DNA from 2 places in the Tardiphaga sp. 813_E8_N1_3 genome. Region 1 is predicted to be linked to the other one. Evidence: predicted binding sites of a transcription regulator. Region 1 holds the regulator's gene; the other holds the start of a gene.
What was found. The regulator PhoB, encoded in region 1, activates phosphate uptake and scavenging genes when phosphate is short. The targets are predictions, from matches to a motif close to TGTCATNNANCTGTCAT.
Positions count from the first base shown of each region.

Region 1 (9,280 bases):
GGTTATGTTGAATATGCTTACGCCAAGCAGAACAAGCTGACCTATGCCGGCCTCGTCAACAAGGCTGGGAAGACCGTGCAACCGACCGTCGCTGCCTTCCAGGCTGCTGCTGCCAATGCCGACTGGGCCAAGGCTCCCGGCTACTACGTGATCCTCACCGACCAGCCGGGCGAAGCGTCCTGGCCGATCACTGCGGCGACCTTCATCCTCATGCACAAGACCCCGACCGACAAGACGGCGTCGGCTGAAGCGCTGAAGTTCTTCAAGTGGTCGTTCGAAAAGGGCGACAAGGCTGCCGAAGAGCTCGACTACATCCCGATGCCGGACTCGGTCGTCAAACTGATCGAAAAGACCTGGTCGGCTGACATCAAGAGCTGATCTGGTGTGTGGGCGGAGGAGAGGGGCATCTCTCCTCCGTTTGCTGCAGGGCTGAATTTCTTCTCTTTTCTTCTTCTCTTCTGACTCCGCGCCCTGACAAGCCCCTCCAGGGCAATGCGTTTTGGGGTATTGTAACAATTACAGGGGACTGGCGTGGCAGACATGGCCGTACAGAGCTCTTCGATGGACGCTGCCGGACCTTATGATCGTGCGAAGGCGCTGAATGCCTTCAAGACGGGGGACCAGGCGTTTTACTGGATCACCCGCATCTCGGCGCTGTCTGTTCTGTTTATTCTCGGCGGCATCATTCTGTCGCTTATCGTTGGTGCGTGGCCGGCGCTCCGCGAATTCGGCTTTTCGTTCCTGACCACGCAGCGCTGGGCCCCGTCGGCTGATCCGCCGGTCCTCGGTGCACTCGGTCCGATCTACGGTACGCTGATCACCTCGGTGATCGCGATGGCGATCGCCATTCCGGTCGGCATCGGCATCGCGATCTTCCTCACCGAACTGTGCCCGAACTGGCTGCGCCGCCCGATCGGCATGGCGGTCGAGCTTCTCGCCGGTATTCCCTCGATCATCTACGGCATGTGGGGGTTCTTCGTGCTCGGCCCGTTCCTGGCCAACCACGTGCAGCCGTTCATGATCAATGCTTTCGAAGGCGTCCCGGTCCTCGGCGTGATCTTCGCCGGCCCGCCGTCCTATCTCAGCCTGTTCAACGCGTCGCTGATCCTCGCCATCATGGTGCTACCCTTCATCACCTCGATCTCGGTCGATGTGTTCAAGACGGTGCCGCCGGTGTTGAAGGAAGCCGCCTACGGCGTCGGCTGCACCACCTGGGAAGTCGTCCGCAACGTCGTCATCCCCTATACCCGCGTTGGTGTAATCGGTGGCGTGATGCTGGCGCTCGGCCGTGCGCTCGGTGAAACGATGGCGGTGACCTTCATCATCGGCAACTCGTTCCGTATCACAGGCTCGATCTTTGGCCCGGGCACCACGATCTCGGCAGCCATCGCCAGCGAGTTCGCGGAGAGCGACGGTCTGCATCAATCGGGTCTGATCCTGCTCGGCCTCCTGCTGTTCGTGCTGACATTCTTCGTGCTCTCGGCAGCGCGCCTGATGCTGCTACGTCTGGAAAAGAAGGCGGGCAACTAACATGAACCCGATTTACGCATCCCGCCGTCGCCACGATACGATCATCCGCCTGCTCTGTGTCGGTGCCGCCCTGTTCGGCGTCACCTGGCTCGCGCTGATCCTGTTCACGCTGTTCTACAACGGTCTCGCTGGCATTAGCCTGCAGATATTCACCCAGAACACGCCGCCGCCCGGCTCCATGGAAGGCGGCCTGCTCAATGCCATCGTCGGTTCGGTCATCATGACCGCGATCGGCGTCGGCATAGGCGCACCGCTCGGCCTGTTTGCCGGCACCTATCTCGCTGAATACGGCAAGCACGACAAGCTCACCTCGGTGATCCGCTTCATCAACGACGTGTTGCTGTCGGCCCCGTCCATCATCATCGGCCTGTTCGTCTATGGTGCGGTGGTGGTTCCGATGGGCGGCTTCTCGGCTCTCGCCGGTTCGCTTGCGCTCGCCGTGATCGTGATCCCCGTCGTGGTTCGCACCACGGAAGACATGCTTGGTCTCGTGCCGAACCCGCTGCGTGAAGCGGCCTCGGCGCTCGGCCTGCCGCGCTCCCTGGTCATCAAGCGGATCGCTTATCGTGCGGCCCGTTCCGGTCTGATCACGGGCGTGCTGCTGGCGACCGCGCGCGTCGCCGGTGAAACGGCGCCGCTGCTGTTCACCGCGCTGAGCAACCAGTTCTTCAGTCTCGATCTCACCAAGACGATGGCCAACCTGCCGGTGACCATCAACAACTTCGTGCAGAGCCCCTACGAGTACTGGAAGCAGCTCGCCTGGAGCGGTGCCCTGATCATCACCTTGACCGTACTTGCCCTTAACATTGGCGCGCGCATTCTCGGCGCCGAGAGGACAGCAAAATGAGTGAGCTTTCTGTGTCGTCTGGCGTTCCTTCCGTCTCGATGCCGCCGCCGTCGGTCTTGCAGGGCGAGACCCGTCCCAAGGTCACCGTGCGCGACCTGAACTTCTACTATGGCGAACACCACGCTCTGAAGAAGATCAATCTGACGCTGATGGCGAACCGCGTGACGGCGTTCATCGGCCCGTCAGGCTGCGGCAAGTCCACGCTGCTGCGCATCTTCAACCGGATGTATGATCTGTATCCCGGCCAGCGCGCCGAAGGTCAGCTCATGCTCGACAACCAGAACATTCTGGATCCGAAGCTGGACCTCAACCTGCTGCGCGCCCGCGTCGGCATGGTGTTCCAGAAGCCGACTCCGTTCCCGATGACGATTTACGAAAACATCGCCTTCGGTATTCGCCTCTATGAAAAGATCTCCAAGTCGGAGATGGACGTGCGCGTCGAGAAGGCGCTGCGTGGCGGTGCGCTCTGGAACGAAGTCAAGGACAAGCTCAACGCGTCGGGCCTCAGCCTGTCGGGCGGTCAGCAGCAGCGTCTGTGCATTGCGCGCACCATCGCGGTTCGGCCGGAAGTCATCCTGTTCGACGAGCCGTGCTCGGCGCTGGATCCGATCTCGACCGCGAAGATCGAGGAGCTGATCGACGAGTTGAAGGATCAGTACACGATCGCGATCGTCACCCATAACATGCAGCAGGCTGCCCGCGTCTCCGACACCACGGCCTTCATGTATCTCGGCGAGTTGATCGAGTTCGATCAAACCAACAAGATCTTCACGTCGCCGACCGACCGCCGCACCCAGGATTACATCACCGGCCGCTTCGGCTGACGCGACATATTCGCGGGAGGATTTAGATATGGCTTTTGAACACACCACCAAGGCTTTCGACGACGATCTGCAGGAGCTGACCCGTCTCGTCGCCGAGATGGGTGGCCTCGCGGAACGGCAGATCGTCGAATCCGTCGACGCGCTGATCCGCCGGGACGTCGCACTCGGTGCACGCGTTGTCGCCACCGACGCCGAGATCGACCAGTTGCAGCGCACGATCGAAGAGCGCGCCGTGCTGACCATCGCCAAGCGCCAGCCGATGGCTGTCGATTTGCGCGAGATCGTCGGCGCGCTGCGCGTCGCCACCGATCTGGAGCGGATCGGCGATCTCTCCAAGAACATCGGCAAGCGCGTCAATGCACTCGACAGCGATTTCCATCCGCTGAAGCTGATCCGCGGCCTCGAACACATGACCGACCTCGTGACCACCCAGGTCAAGGCCGTGCTCGACGCCTATGCCGCACACGATCTGCCCGCCGCGATGACGGTGTGGAAGGGCGACGAGGAAATCGACGCGATCTGCACCTCGCTGTTCCGCGAACTCCTTACCTATATGATGGAAGACCCGCGTAACATTTCGTTCTGTATCCACCTGATGTTCTGCGCCAAGAACATCGAGCGGATCGGCGATCACGCCACCAACATTGCAGAAACCGTGTTCTACATGATCGAGGGCCAGCAGATCCTCGACAAGCGCCCGAAGGGCGACATGACCACATTCGCGAATGCGCCGACGGTCTGAAGCATGATCCGGAAAAGTGGAAGCCAGTCTTCCGCAAGGATCATGGCCTAAAGGCTTGTCGGACGTCACTGAGGATATTGACCATATGGCTGTGAATGCACGCATTCTGGTGGTGGAGGACGAGGAAGCCCTCACGACGCTTCTTCGCTACAACCTCGACGCCGAAGGCTATGATGTTGAAACTGTCGCGCGCGGCGACGATGCCGACACCCGCTTGAAGGAGCGGGTGCCGGATCTCGTGGTGCTCGACTGGATGCTGCCGGGTCTGTCCGGCATCGAACTGTGCCGCCGCCTGCGCGCGCGGCCCGAAACCAAGGCATTGCCGATCATCATGCTGACGGCGCGCGGCGAAGAGAGCGAGCGTGTTCGCGGTCTCGCCACCGGCGCCGACGACTATATCGTCAAGCCGTTTTCGGTGCCGGAGCTCCTGGCCCGCGTGAAGGGTCTGCTCCGTCGTGCAGCTCCCGAGCGTCTCGCCACCGTGCTCGCTTTCGGCGATATCGAACTCGACCGCGACAAGCGCCGCGTTGTGCGCTCAAGCCGTCCGATCGATCTCGGTCCGACCGAATATCGCCTGCTGGAGTTCTTCCTGGAACATCCGGGCCGCGTATTCAGCCGCGAGCAGTTGCTCGACAGCGTCTGGGGCCGCGACATCTATATCGACGAGCGCACCGTCGACGTGCATATCGGCCGCCTGCGCAAGCTGCTCAATCCCGCCGGTGAGCCCGATCCGATCCGCACCGTGCGCGGCGCCGGCTATGCGCTGGACGACCGGTTCGACAAGGCGGCGGAGTAACAACACACGCTGTGTCGTCCCCGCGAAGGCGGGGACCCATAGCCTCCGTCTTCTCGGCTCTATCCAGGACGCCTGCGAATACGCCCCAACCACTCTTTCGGTGGTTATGGGTCCCCGCCTTCGCGGGGACGACACCGAGTGTCAACGCAAGCGCCCCGGCAATCACCATCCAAAACAAAAAAATGCCCGGCTCATCACCGGGCATTTTCATTTGGTTTAGATATCTTCCAGCTCAGCGCGTGGGCTTCGGTACCGCGCGGCGGCGGTCGCTCGCCGGCTGATAGGCGATGCGCGAGTGATGTGCGCAATAGGGGGCGCCAGCCAGGGCCCTGCCGCCGCAGAAGTAAAAATCCGCGCTCGACGGATCGCCGATCGGCCAGTGGCAGGTGGCATCGTTGAGCTCGACCAGCGACAGGCGCTGGCTGATCGGTACGATGTTGTCATAGGCGATCGGATCGGGCTCCGCCTCGATCTCGTAATTATGGGCCAGCGCGGTGTTGCCGCGGGCCATCGGGCGGGCGACGCGTACCATCTGCTGGGCCGGGCGCGCCTTGCGCTGCCGCGGAGCTGCCGAGGAGGGGCTCTTGGCGCGGCCGGACAGGCCGAGACGGTGCACCTTGCCGATCACGGCATTGCGGGTCACGTTGCCGAGTTCCGCGGCGATCTGGCTGGCGGAGAGGCCGCCTTCCCAGAGTTTCTTCAACTGTTCGACGCGATCGTCGGTCCATGTCATTACCGTCATCGCCATTTTCCCTTCGTAAGCGCCAGAGCACCGGTCAGCGCTGCGAGTTGAGACTTCAAAAATCCCTGCGGTCAGAATCCCTTAGCGCTCACCGGGCGCGAATTTCGCGTCCGGCTGTTACGCCGCACTGGATGTGTCATTAAAAGGTCTACCGCCGCACGAGATGTCGTATCCGACGAGACAAAAGCTACAATATGCCGTGACTCGCGCGCAAGAGTCGGGCATGCCGCGTCCACATGCTTCTGCAAATAAAGCTGCAAAATCGGCTTTTTCTGCGACTCCGTGTGACTCGAAAGCCGCAGTGCGCGGTTGACAGTCTTCACAGCACACATAGAATAATGCCCACGTGCCGCCCGAGAAGGGCGGCACGTTTCGTTTCTAGGGTCCGTTGTTCGATTTCGCACAATTGTCATCGACGCGGCCGCAGTCTTTTCGATCGGATCGGTTATGACCAGCAACGCAACGTCTTCGCCCCTCTCTCAGGCCCACTTGCTGCCTGTTTTCGCGCGTGCGGATGTCGCTTTCGAGCGCGGTGAAGGCGCGTGGCTGATTGGAACCGACGGCGAGCGCTACCTCGATTTCACCAGCGGCGTTGCCGTGAACGCACTTGGCCATGCGCACCCACATATGGTCGCCGCATTGCAGGAGCAGGCCACCAAGCTCTGGCACATGTCGAACCTGTTCAAGAGCCCGGACGGCGAGCGCCTCGCCGCGCGGCTGTGCGAACAGAGCTTTGCCGACTTCGTGTTCTTCGCCAATTCGGGTGCGGAAGCGATGGAATGCGCGATCAAGGTGACCCGCCACTATCATTTCTCCAAGGGCCACCCCGAGCGCACGCGCATCATCACCTTTGAAGGCGCGTTCCATGGCCGCACCCTCGGCACGCTGGCGGCGACGGGCGCCGCGAAATATCTCGAAGGCTACGGCACGCCGCTCGACGGCTTCGACCAGTTGCCGCTCGGCGATATCGAAGCCGTGAAGAAGGCCATCGGCCCGAACACTGCCGGCATTCTCATCGAGCCGCTGCAGGGTGAGGGTGGCGTGCGTGCGCCGAGCAACGCGTTCTTTGGCGCGCTGCGCGAACTTTGCGACAAGAACGGCATACTTTTGATCTTCGACGAAGTGCAGACCGGCATGGGCCGCACCGGCGAACTGTTTGCCTATCAGCGCATCGGCGTGACGCCGGATGTCATGGCGCTGGCCAAGGCACTCGGCGGCGGTTTCCCGATCGGCGCGTGCCTTCTCTCGGCGGAAGCGGCCGAAGGCATGGCGCCCGGCTCGCACGGCTCGACCTTTGGCGGCAATCCGCTGGCGGTGGCCGCGGCGAATTCCGTGCTCGATATCATGCTGAAGCCCGGTTTCTTCGACCATGTGAAGAAGATGTCGCTGCTGTTGAAACAGAAACTCGCGGGCGTGGTCGATGGCCATCCAGATGTGCTCAGCGAAGTGCGCGGCGAAGGTCTTCTGATCGGCCTCAAGGCCGTGGTGCCGGCGGGCGATCTCGTGGCAGCATTGCGTGACGCGAAGCTGCTGACGGTTGGCGCCGGCGACAATGTGGTGCGCTTCCTGCCGCCGCTGATCGTCAGCGAGTCCGAGATCGAGCAGGCCGTGCAGCGGCTCGAACAGGCCTGCGTAGCGCTCGGCTCACCCGACAAGACGCAGGGAGCCGCGTGATGAGCACGTCACCGCGGCATTTCCTCGATCTCACGGCCGTGCCGGCCAGCGAGTTGCGCAATATCATGAACGCGGCTGCCGCCATGAAGGCGAAGCTGAAGGGGCGGGATGGCTCGAATGCCGAGCCCGATCGTCCGCTCAAGAACAAGACGCTGGCGATGATCTTCGAAAAGCCCTCGACGCGCACCCGCGTGTCGTTCGAGGTCGGCATGCGCCAGCTCGGCGGCGACGTCGTGATGCTCACCGGCGCCGAAATGCAGCTCGGTCGCGGCGAGACCATTGCCGACACCGCGCGCGTGCTGTCGCGCTTCGTCGACATCATCATGATCCGCATCCTCAATCATGACTCGCTGGTGGAGCTCGCGGAAAACGCGACCGTGCCGGTCATCAACGGCCTGACGCGCTTCTCGCATCCCTGCCAGGTGATGGCGGATGTCATGACCTATGAGGAGCACCGCGGTCCGATCAAGGGGCGCACCGTGGCCTGGACCGGCGACGACAACAATGTACTGATGTCCTGGGCCCATGCGGCCGAGCGCTTCCAGTTCAAGCTCAATATCGCGACGCCGCCGCAGTTGTCGCCGAAGAAGCCGTTCAAGGACTGGGTCAAGGCGGCAAACGCGCCGATCACCTTCAGCGACGATCCCGATGCGATGGTGAAGGGCGTCGATTGCGTCGTCACCGACACCTGGGTGTCGATGGGCGATAAGGACGGCGAGACCCGCCACAACCTGTTGAAACCCTATCAGGTCAATGCGCGCCTGATGTCGCTGGCCAAGCCCGACGCACTCTTCATGCACTGCCTGCCGGCGCATCGCGGCGAGGAGGTCACCGACGAGGTGATCGACGGTCCGCAGTCGGTGGTGTTCGACGAGGCCGAAAATCGCCTGCATGCGCAGAAGGGCATTCTGGCCTGGTGCCTCAACGCTGTGGCGTGAGGCGCGATCAGCGATCGAGTTCTGTCGCGGCCAGCTCGGCCACCTGAAGGTCGATGCTCGCCGGATCGTCGTCGCCGAGGAACCATGCGGCCGAGAGGCCGGTCCACGCCAGGACCCATTGCAGCAAGCGATGGCGATCGAGTTTCGCTGCGTCGCTGACGACCTCGACACGCCGCTGGAAACGGCCTGGCAAGGTTGAGACCGGGCGCGTGGGGTCCGAGAGATCCGGGTTGGTGAAAATGTTGGCGAAGTCGAAGCCGCGCTCGCCGATGATGTGCTTCGGATCGATGGCGAGCCAACCACGCGCCCCGAAGTCCAGCACATTGTCATGGTGGAGGTCGCCGTGCAGCACGGTCACCTCGCGCGGGTCGTCCAGCAAAGCGTTGGCCGTTTCGGAACAGCGACGTAACAGGCCGCCATGGGTCGCTGCGACCGGCGCGAGTTCGCGAAACCAATGCTGCAGCGGTACTAGCGGAGGCGGCGATTTTTGCCTTGGCCGGTGCAACCGCGCCGCCACGGCGCACAGGATGTGCGAGGCTTCGTCGTCCTGTCCACCACGCGCCATGTCGGAGAGCGAGGCCGGGCCTTGTGCGCGTTCCATCAGCAACGCGTCGTCATGGCGGTCCAGAACCCGTGCGGCGCCCTCGCCGTCCCACCATTCCAGTACCGCGCTGCCGGCGCGTTCGTCCTCGCCCCTGGCCAGTTTCAGCATCGCCGGCTGGCCCCGATGCAGGACTGGCAGCAAATATCCGGCGTGGGAGGTAATGGCCGTGCCGTCCGGGACGAGGTGCCATCGCGTAAGGTAGGTTTCAAACATCGTTCGCTTATACTTGGTAGATATCTCATCCGAGCGGGGGCAAATCGTCGCCCGATGCCTTGTATTCGTTCGGACATTTGCCCCTTTGCGGGGTTTCGATTTCAGCTCCTCGCCCTTACATAGAGCGCCATGACCCCATCAAATCCAAATCTCCAGCCCGACGCCCCCATCCGCGCGCCGTCCTCCGTTCCGGTCGATGACGCGGTGCTGCCCTTCGAGGTTGCGCCGCTCGATCTGCGCGGGCGGCTGACGCGACTTGGCCCGGCACTCGATGAACTGCTCGCCAAGCATGATTATCCCGCGCCGGTGGCCAAGCTGCTCGGCGAGGCCATCGTGCTGACCACGCTGCTCGGCTCGGCACTGAAATTCG
Region 1 is NZ_JBPWQE010000001.1:5,284,934-5,294,213, reverse strand. It holds gene pstS (phosphate ABC transporter substrate-binding protein PstS) at 1-378, shown strand, start outside; gene pstC (phosphate ABC transporter permease subunit PstC) at 532-1,530, shown strand; gene pstA (phosphate ABC transporter permease PstA) at 1,532-2,377, shown strand; gene pstB (phosphate ABC transporter ATP-binding protein PstB) at 2,374-3,201, shown strand; gene phoU (phosphate signaling complex protein PhoU) at 3,230-3,943, shown strand; gene phoB (phosphate regulon transcriptional regulator PhoB) at 4,035-4,739, shown strand; gene AB8A33_RS25050 (GcrA family cell cycle regulator) at 4,972-5,481, opposite strand; gene AB8A33_RS25045 (aspartate aminotransferase family protein) at 5,929-7,155, shown strand; gene argF (ornithine carbamoyltransferase) at 7,155-8,093, shown strand; gene AB8A33_RS25035 (aminoglycoside phosphotransferase family protein) at 8,101-8,910, opposite strand; gene AB8A33_RS25030 (Hsp33 family molecular chaperone) at 9,040-9,280, shown strand, end outside.

Region 2 (9,280 bases), 2.4 Mb from region 1:
GATGCTTCGACGACCCCAGCACCTTGCCACCGTTCTTCGTGATGTAATTGGTGGCTTCGGCCTCGATGCCCTGCCCCAGCGCGTAATTCACCGTGAGAAAGTACCAGTCGTCACCGCCCCGCTGCATCATCGCCGCGGCGGTGGTGTTGCCGGTGGCCCATGCATCGTTCACCCACTGGATGGTGTTCGGCGAGCAGTCCTTCCCCGTGAGGTCCGAGGTCGCCGTGGACGATGCCAGGAACGTCATTCTGGTGTTGCGGGCGATATTGTTGATGGCGAGACCCACGGATGAATTCGGCACGTCGACGATGGCGTCGACCTTTTCGACATCGAGCCATTTGCGCGCGATGGCGGAGCCGACATCCGCCTTGTTCTGATGGTCGGCATAGACGATCTCGACCTTGATGTTCTTGCCGCCGCCGTTGAAATCCTCGGCGGCCATCCGCGCGGCTTCCACCGAGCCCATGCCGTTGGTGTCCTGGAACACGCCGGAAATATCGTTGAGCACACCCACCCGCACCACATCGTCGGACACCTGCGCCTGAACTGCCGTCGCCATCACGCAGGATGCCGCAGCAGCCAAAACTGTCTTCAAGCCCTTCATTACCGTCTCTCCCTCCGCCTTGATTACGCGGGTCCGGACGTTGCCGGTCGCGGTCTTGCTTGCGAATTACACCTGTCGCTCCGGCAGTCGCAGGACTAGGCCGTCGAGCGCCTCGGTGATCTTGATCTGGCACGACAGCCGGCTGTTCGGCAGCCGCTCGCTGGCGACCCCTTCCAGCAACTCATCCTCGTCGGCGCTGGCTGCGCCAACTTTGCCCAGCCAGTTGTCGTCGATATAGACGTGGCAGGTGGCGCAGACCGCGCCGCCGCCGCATTCGCCCGTGATGCCGTCGATGCCATGCAGTAGCGCCGTATACATGGCGCTGTCGCCGCCATTGGCGCTGACTGTCTCGGCACGGTCGTCGTGATGAATGAATGTAATGCTCGGCATGGAATCCTCAGGCGGGCGTGAAGGTGACCGGCAGGCTCTCCAGCCCGCGCAGCGTGTTGTTGTAACGGCGCTTGACCTCGCCGGTGATCTCGATCGCCGCGACCTTGCGCGCCAGTGCGGAGAGCATGACCTCGCCCTCAAGCCGCGCCACGAGCTGGCCGACGCACATGTGGATGCCGGAGCCGAAGCCGACATGGGCGGACGTCTTGCGGGTGATGTCGTAGCGTTCGGGATCGGCCCAGCGGCGCGGATCGCGGTTGGCGGCGGCCAGGAACATCAGCACCTTCTCGCCCTCACCGACATGGCAGCCGCTGATCTCGACATCGCGCGTCGTGGTGCGGAAGAAGGTCTGCACCGGACTCTCAAAGCGCACCGCCTCCTCGAAGGCGTTGCGCGCCAGCGACAGGTCGCTGCGCATCCGCGCGAATTCTTCGGGGTAGCGCGCCAGGCAATAAACGGCAGCGCCGATACCGTTCACCGTCGTGTCCAGTCCTGCCGACAGCAATGAGCGCACCAGCAGCGGCGCCTCGTCGGCGGTGATGTCGCCGGCGTCGACCCGCGCATGGATGCAGGCGCCGAAACCGCCGGGCGCGAGATTGTCACGCTGGCATTGCGCGGCGACATAGGCCTGATGGGGCGCCGAGCGTTCGATGGCGTCCTGGCGCAGCTGGTTCGGCGGACCGAAGGCATTGAAGACAAGACCGGCATAAGGCAGCAGGTTTTCGCGGCCCTCCTTCTGCAGTCCCATCGCATCGGGGAACACCGATAGTGGATAGGCTTCGGCAAGATCCGCGACCGCGTCGAAACTGCGCCGCTCCAGCAGTTCGTCGACCTTGGCATCAGCCGCCGCGGCAAAGCCGTCGCGCAGTTGCTTCATCACCGCGGGCGACAGGACCTTGTTGAGTACCGCGCGCGTGCGCGTATGCGCCGGCGGGTCGGCTTCGAGGATGAGGCTCTGCGGGCGCCACGGTTTCTCCCTGGCAAAGTCGCTAAGACCCACGCCGCGGCTCGAGCAGAACGTCGCGGGATCGTTCAGGACTGCATGAACTTCGGCATAGCGCGCGACCGCGTAGACGTTCCATTTGTCGAGATACACCACGGGCCCGGCTTCACGCAGCACCTCGTGGGTGGGGTGAGGATCGGCGAAGAAGCCCATGGCGAAGGGATCGACGTCGAGGTGGACGACGGGCTGAGACGATGCGTCGTTCGGCAAGGCTCCGCCAAAGGACAGCACTGGCGGGGTGTGGGGCGATGCCGTCGTGACCGTGGCAACCATGTGAATCTCCCATATTTTCTTGTTGGCAATTGTGGCTGCGTGTCTCTATTCCTCAGAACCATGTGATCTCGCCGATTTCGACGACGTCACGCTGGCAGGCAGGATCGTGTTGCATGAGCAAGAATGGATCGGGAAAAACGGTTCGAAAGCCCGCCAGGGCGAAAGCGACAAAGGTCAATGTCAGGACTGTCGCCGCGAAAGTGCCTGCTTCCAAAGGCGGGCAGTTGCTCGATCTCGATCGTTACGTGCCAGCCTTCATCACCTTCATTGCGAACAAGCTCTCGCGCAACGCGACCGTGCTCTATCAGAAGCGCTTTGGCGTGAATGTCACCGAGTGGCGCATCATGTCGCTGCTGGCGATCGAGCCCGGCATTCCCGCCTCGCGCATCTGCCACGTTATCGGCTTCGACAAGGGACCGGTCAGCCGCACGCTTGCCATGCTGGAAGAACGCGGGCTGGTCGCCATCAACGCCGACCCTGACGACGCGCGCACCCATTCGATTACGCTGACCACCAAAGGGCGCACTACCCATGACGCCGTCATTGTGACCGCACTGGAACGCGAACGAAAGCTGCTGTCCTGCCTGGATGAGAGCGAACGCGAAGTGCTGGTCGACTTGCTGCGACGCATTCACGGCAATCTCGGCGCGGTCACCGGCTAGGCCACCACGGGTTGCTCGCGCGTCATCAATCGCTGTCCCGCACGAGCGGTCCATCATCGTTTCTCTCCCTGTGGGACGCGGCAGTTGACTGCTCTCGTATGCGCCCTCTTTGGAAAAGCTCTCACGAATTAGTTGCCTAGGCAACAGAAATATCGGGACGGTTTGTCACGAGGAAATAAGGATTTTCTGCCACCCTCAGCTAACCTGCGCCGCAGCAGGTTCAATCGTTGAGCCAAGGGATACAGATAACGATGCCGCTCAGGCCAAATTCCGCTGACGCCCTGCTGTTCGATCTCGGCCGCGTCGTACTCGATATCGACTTCACTCGTGTGTTGAAGGTCTGGTCGGACTATGCGCAGTGTTCACCGGACGACATCGTGAGCCGGTTTGCGCGCGGCGACGTCTATATGCGGCACGAGCGCGGCGAGATTTCCGACGACGCGTTCTTCGCGCATCTGCGTGACACGCTTGATATCGACCTGACGCCCGGTCAATTTCTCGAAGGCTGGAATGCGATCTTCGTCGGCGAGATGCCGGGCATCGCCAAACTCATGGCGCATGCATCGAAGCGCTGGCCGCTCTACGCATTCTCAAACACCAATGTAGCGCATGTCACGCATTTCTCGGAACGGCATGCCGATCTGCTCAACCACTTCCGGACGGTGTTTCTGTCGTCCTCCATCGGCTTGCGCAAGCCCGATGTCGAGGCCTACCGGCATGTGATTGCAGAAATCGGCATGCCTGCTGAACGGATCGTATTCTTCGACGATCTCGCCGAAAACATCGAGGCCGCTCGCGCCTGCGGATTGCAGACCGTGCACGTGACCTCGCCGACATCCGTCGCCGAGGCACTCAAGGCACTGGGGCTTTAAGCCCGCGAGATGCGCTGGAAGGCGATGCTGGTGAGCACGCCGAGGAGTGCCCAGAACAGCAGGCTGGTCAGGACCGCCGCAACCACGAAACTGTGTGACAGCGCTTCGGGAACATCGGTATGGCCAGCCGGCGCCTGCGGGGCTCCAATCAGGTGCGGCAGGATGATCAGGCCAAGGCCGAGAATGGCAGCCCATGACGCCTTGCGGAACACCAGCAGGCCGAGCCCGGCCGCTGTGGCGCAGGCAGTGCCGATCCACCAGGTCTGGCGCAGTGTGAGATCGGCGACAGGCATTCCAGGCAGCTCCGGCGGCAGGCCGAGGCCGGGCGCCGCCGTGAAGACGACGAAACCGCCGAGACCCCAGAACAGCCCTTCCCGCCAGCTCACGGCCCGGCCACGCAGCGCGAAGATGCCGGCCAGCAGCAACGCGAAGCCGATGGCAGTCAGGATATTGGCGCCGGTGGTGAAGGCATTGCGCTGCAAGCCCTCGGCAGGCTCCCACTCAGCCTCATGGCTATGGGCGGCGGCGCCATGGTCGTGCGCATGCGCGGGCTGTGCGGCAACCGTCGGCGCAGGTGCCGGGGCCTCGGCCTTGCGCTCAAAGACTTCGCTTTTCTGGATCAGGGGAATGGTCCCGACCATCTGGGCGCCCGTGATGGCAGCGCCAGTGATCGCGCCAGCCAGTACTGCCGAGAAAACGATCGACCTGAAGACGGACATGTCTCAGTGGCAGGGGAATGCGTTGGCGTGGCGCGTGTCGTGGGCCGCATTATGGACGGCGCTGATATGCGAGAAACCGACCACCCCGACGATAAACAGACCGAGCGCCATGGCCAGAACGGCCTGCACGACGACATTGACGTCGGTGGTAACGGCGGAGATCTGGGCGGTCTGGGTCTGTTGCATCGGAATCCTCACGAAATAGAGGGGCAATTTAGCCGAGTTGCACGGGCGGCGCGACCGCTAATTTTGCATCGCGCGGGCGAGATCGCGGCTGGTCAGATGGAAATTTGCATCAGCGGCCATCGACGCGCGCACGATTTTGGCACCGGCGGCCGCCTGGAACACCGCTCTGCGATCGTTGAAATACGCTGCGCATTCCTCCGGCGACGGATAGCGCCGGAGCAGCGTCCGGAATGCGTGACGATGCACCATGCACAGCCCGCGATGACCGGATGGCCGGAACGCCAGCGCATCGACATCGGCGCGCCAGGCAGGCGCTTCATCGTCGGTTGCGGTGTGGTTGTCGGTCATGATCGCCGATGTCTATCGCGTTTCCCCGGCACCGCCAAAGCGCCGGTGGTTTTGCGTCGGCTCCCGCTCTCCGCTATGACGGGCACCCACACTGCCGGAGACCCCTGCCAATGGCCCTGATGCCGGTTACCGATGCCATGGCCGCGATTCTCGCGGGCGCCGATGCGCTGCCCGAGGAGATGGTGCCGCTGGAGGACGCGTTCCACCGTGTGCTCGCCCGCGACATCGCTTCGCTGCGCACGCAGCCACCGGAGCCCATGTCGGCCATGGACGGCTATGCGGTACGCGCCGCCGATGCGACCTTGGGCGCGAAGCTGCGTGTGATCGGCGAGATCGCCGCAGGCAAGCCATTCGATCGTGCACTGCAGGCCGGCGAAGCCCTGCGGATCTTCACCGGCGGCGTGCTGCCTCCTGGCGCCGACGCCGTCGTGATCCAGGAAGACACCACGCGCGATGGCGATATCGTCGGGATCAACGAGGCCGCGATCTCCGGCAAGCATATCCGCCCAGCCGGGGTCGATTTCAATGAAGGCGATGTGCTGCTGCGCGCCGGCACCCGCCTCACCGACCGTGATCTCGCTCTTGCCGCCGGCATGAACCATGCGGCATTGCCGGTATGGCGACGGCCCCTCGTCGCGATGCTTGCCACCGGCGACGAACTTGTGATGCCCGGTGCTGTCCCCGGCCCCGGCCAGATCGTACTCTCCAATGGCTTCGCGCTGCGTGCGCTGGCCCGTGCCGAAGGCGCCGAGGTGGTCGATCTCGGTATCGCCACCGATACGCTCGAGGCGACGACGTCGGCCATTCAACGCGCGATCGATCTAAAGGCCGATGTGCTGATCACTACCGGCGGTGCGTCGGTCGGCGACCACGACCTCGTACAACAGTCACTGATCAATGCCGGCGTCGAGATGGCGTTCTGGCGGATCGCGATGCGGCCCGGCAAACCGATGATGCACGGACACCGCCAGGCCATGCGGGTCATCGGCCTGCCCGGCAATCCCGTGTCGTCCTATGTTTGCGGCTTCCTGTTCATGGTGCCCCTGCTGCGTGCGCTGTCCGGCCGAAACGACGTCGCTCACGGGATCGAACCCGCGGTGCTCGGCCGTGATCTCGCCGCCAACGACCAGCGCGAGGATTATCTGCGCACGCGCCTCGAGACCCGAGCCGACGGCACTGTGGTGGCGACACCGGTCATGAAACAGGACTCGTCACTGCTGGGGAATTTGGCTGTCGCCGAGGGGCTCTTGATCCGCAAGCCATTCGCACCGGCCGCGGCTGCCGGAGATTCATGCGCCATCATTCGACTGCCAACCTAGCCGGCGCGCTACCCTCATAGAACGACGCCGCGTTCGGAACTCTCACCTTGCGGCATGCTCCCAAACCTTTTTCCTGACTGAGATACCTCAACACGGTTTCAGTCACTGAATTGTCACGTAACGCAGCGAGAGATCGCAGCGAAACAAGATCGGTGGACAAATGGACTATTTCAAACGCTTCAATTTCCTGTTTGCGATGCCAACATTCGACGCCGACGATCTCGAGGGCATTCGGCTCAATCAGATCGTCGATGAGATCGAGCGTTCCGGCTTCGAGGTCGTCAAGGCACGCAAGCTCGAAGATGCCACGATCGCAGTCCAGACCGACGCGGCGATCGGCTGTATGGTGGTCGACTGGGGCAAGAAGGGCCTCGAAGGCAAGACCGCGGCGCTGATCAACCTGATGCGCAAACGCGGCCTGGACTTCCCCATCATCCTGCTGATCCGCCGCAAGCGGTTTGAGGATGTCCCGGTCGAGGTGCTCGATTTCATCGACGGCTATGTATTCCTCTCAGAAGAAACACCGCCGTTCATCGCCAAGAATCTCATTAGCCGGTTGAAGCAATATGCCGAGACGCTGAAGACGCCCTTCTTCGGCGCGCTGGTCGACTATGCCGAGGAAGGCAACCAGCTCTGGACCTGCCCCGGGCACAATGGCGGCGTGTTCTACAGCCGCAGCCCGATCGGCCGCGTGTTCATGGAACATCTCGGCGAAGCGGTGTTCCGCGACGACCTCGACAATTCGGTGCTCGATCTCGGCGATCTGCTGACCCATGAGGGCCCTGCGCTACAGGCGCAGAAGGAAGCTGCGCAGATTTTTGGCGCGGAAAAAACCTATTTCGTGCTCAACGGTACATCGACCTCCAACAAGGTCGCCCTGTCGGCACTGGTCACCGACGGCGATCTGGTGCTGTTCGACCGCAACAACCACAAGGCTGCCTTGCATGGCGCATTGATGATTTCGGGCGGTGTGCCGATCTATGTGCCAACGACGCGCAATCCCTGGGGCCTGATCGGGCCGATGAACTGGGATGCGCTCGGCGAGGACGCGCTGCGCGAGCGCATCCGCACCAATCCGCTGGTCACCGACAAGGATGCCTGGAAGCGCCCGCGCCCGTTCCGCGTCGCCGTCATCGAACAGTGCACCTATGACGGCACCATCTACAGCGCCGAGATGATCATCAAGCGCATCGGCCATCTCTGCGATTACATTCTGTTCGACGAAGCCTGGGCCGGCTTCATGAAATTCCACCCGCTCTATGCCGGCCGGTTCGCCATGGGGCTCAAGGAGCTCGGCCCGGATTCGCCGGGTATTATCGCGACGCAGTCGACCCACAAGCAGCTCGCGAGCTTCTCGCAGGCATCGCAGATCCACATGAAGGATCGGCATATCCGCGGCCAGAAGCGCCGCGTCGAGCATCGCCGCTTCAACGAAAGCTTCATGCAGCACGCCTCGACCTCGCCATTCTATCCGCTGTTCGCATCATTGGATGTCGGCGCGCAGATGATGAAGGGCCGCTCCGGCGAAGTGTTGTGGGACGACACGATCCGGCTCGGCATCGAGCTGCGCAAGAAGATGCGCGCCGTCCGCCGCGAATTCGAGGAAAAGGAAACCCGCACTGAGCGCCGCTGGTTCTTTGAACCCTTCGTGCCCGAGCGCGTCGCAATTCCAGACGCATCCAGCGAAGGCGCTGTTCACAATGTGCCGTGGGAAAGCGTCGGTACGGATCAGCTCGCCACTAATCCATCCTATTGGCAGCTTGCGCCTGACGCAGCCTGGCATGGCTTCCCCGGCATGGAAGCCGGTTTCACCATGACCGATCCCAACAAGCTGACGGTGCTGACCCCCGGCTTCGATCGCACCACCGGCGCCTATGCCGACCACGGCATCCCCGCGCCAGTGGTCGCGCAGTTCCTGCGCGAAAATCGCATCGTGCCGGAGAAGAACGACCTCAACTCGCTGCTCTTTCTGCTCACGCCGGGCGTGGAAGCCAGCAAGGCGGGCACGCTGATATCGGGCCTTGTCGCCTTCAAGAAGTTTCACGACGACAACGCGCTGCTGGAAGACGTCATCCCGGAATTCGCCCGGCGCAGGCCGGCGCGTTATGCGGGCATACGCCTGCGGGATCTGTGCGGCGACATGCACCGGTTCTTCCGCGAGGCTAATGTGAGCGACCTCCAGACCAGGCAATTCTCCGCCGACCATCTGCCGGAGATCGCCATGTCGCCCCATGATGCCGCGCGCTGCCTGGTGCGCAACGACGTCGACTACCTCCCCATCGACGAGATCTTCGGGCGTGTTGCTACGACGCCGTTCGTGGTCTACCCGCCGGGGATCGCCACGATCGTACCGGGAGAACGGCTCACCGAACGGTCCAAGCCGATGATCGATTATCTCAGGATGTTCGAGACCTGCTTCAACACGTTCCCGGGCTTCGACGTCGAGATCCAGGGCATCTACCGCAAGGTCGACGCCAATGGCCGGATCCGGCTTTACACTTACGTCGTCTCCGAATAGGGAGCGCGTAAGGAGCCTGATTTGCAAACGGAACTCGAACAGCCGGTCGTCATACGACCCTCGCGCGACACCGACGTCGATGCCATGCTGGCGATCTATCGCCGGCACATCCGGCAAGGCGTCGAGGAAGGCGTCAGCGACGCCGACACGCCGCAGCCCGACGATCTCAGAGATCGGCGCAAGAATCTGCGCAGCAAGCGGTTTCCCCATCTCGTCGCCACCCGAGGTGGCGAGGTCGTCGGCTATGCCTATGTGGTGCTGTTCCGCAAGCGACCGGCCTATCGCTACACGGTCAAGCACTCGATCTATATCCACCACGGACATGTCGGCCGCGGCATCGGCCGCCTGTTGATGCGCGAATTGATCGACGTGTGCGCGGCGGCCGG
Region 2 is NZ_JBPWQE010000001.1:2,928,630-2,937,909, forward strand. It holds gene AB8A33_RS14005 (ABC transporter substrate-binding protein) at 1-604, opposite strand, end outside; gene AB8A33_RS14010 (2Fe-2S iron-sulfur cluster-binding protein) at 671-994, opposite strand; gene AB8A33_RS14015 (cytochrome P450) at 1,002-2,150, opposite strand; gene AB8A33_RS14020 (MarR family winged helix-turn-helix transcriptional regulator) at 2,384-2,932, shown strand; gene AB8A33_RS14025 (HAD-IA family hydrolase) at 3,184-3,804, shown strand; gene AB8A33_RS14030 (CbtA family protein) at 3,801-4,523, opposite strand; gene AB8A33_RS14035 (CbtB domain-containing protein) at 4,527-4,709, opposite strand; gene AB8A33_RS14040 (hypothetical protein) at 4,767-5,057, opposite strand; gene AB8A33_RS14045 (molybdopterin molybdotransferase MoeA) at 5,168-6,376, shown strand; gene AB8A33_RS14050 (Orn/Lys/Arg decarboxylase N-terminal domain-containing protein) at 6,537-8,894, shown strand; gene AB8A33_RS14055 (GNAT family N-acetyltransferase) at 8,916-9,280, shown strand, end outside.
Region 2: a site for PhoB is predicted at 6,477-6,493, ahead of AB8A33_RS14050 (Orn/Lys/Arg decarboxylase N-terminal domain-containing protein). Genes of this name have one in related genera too.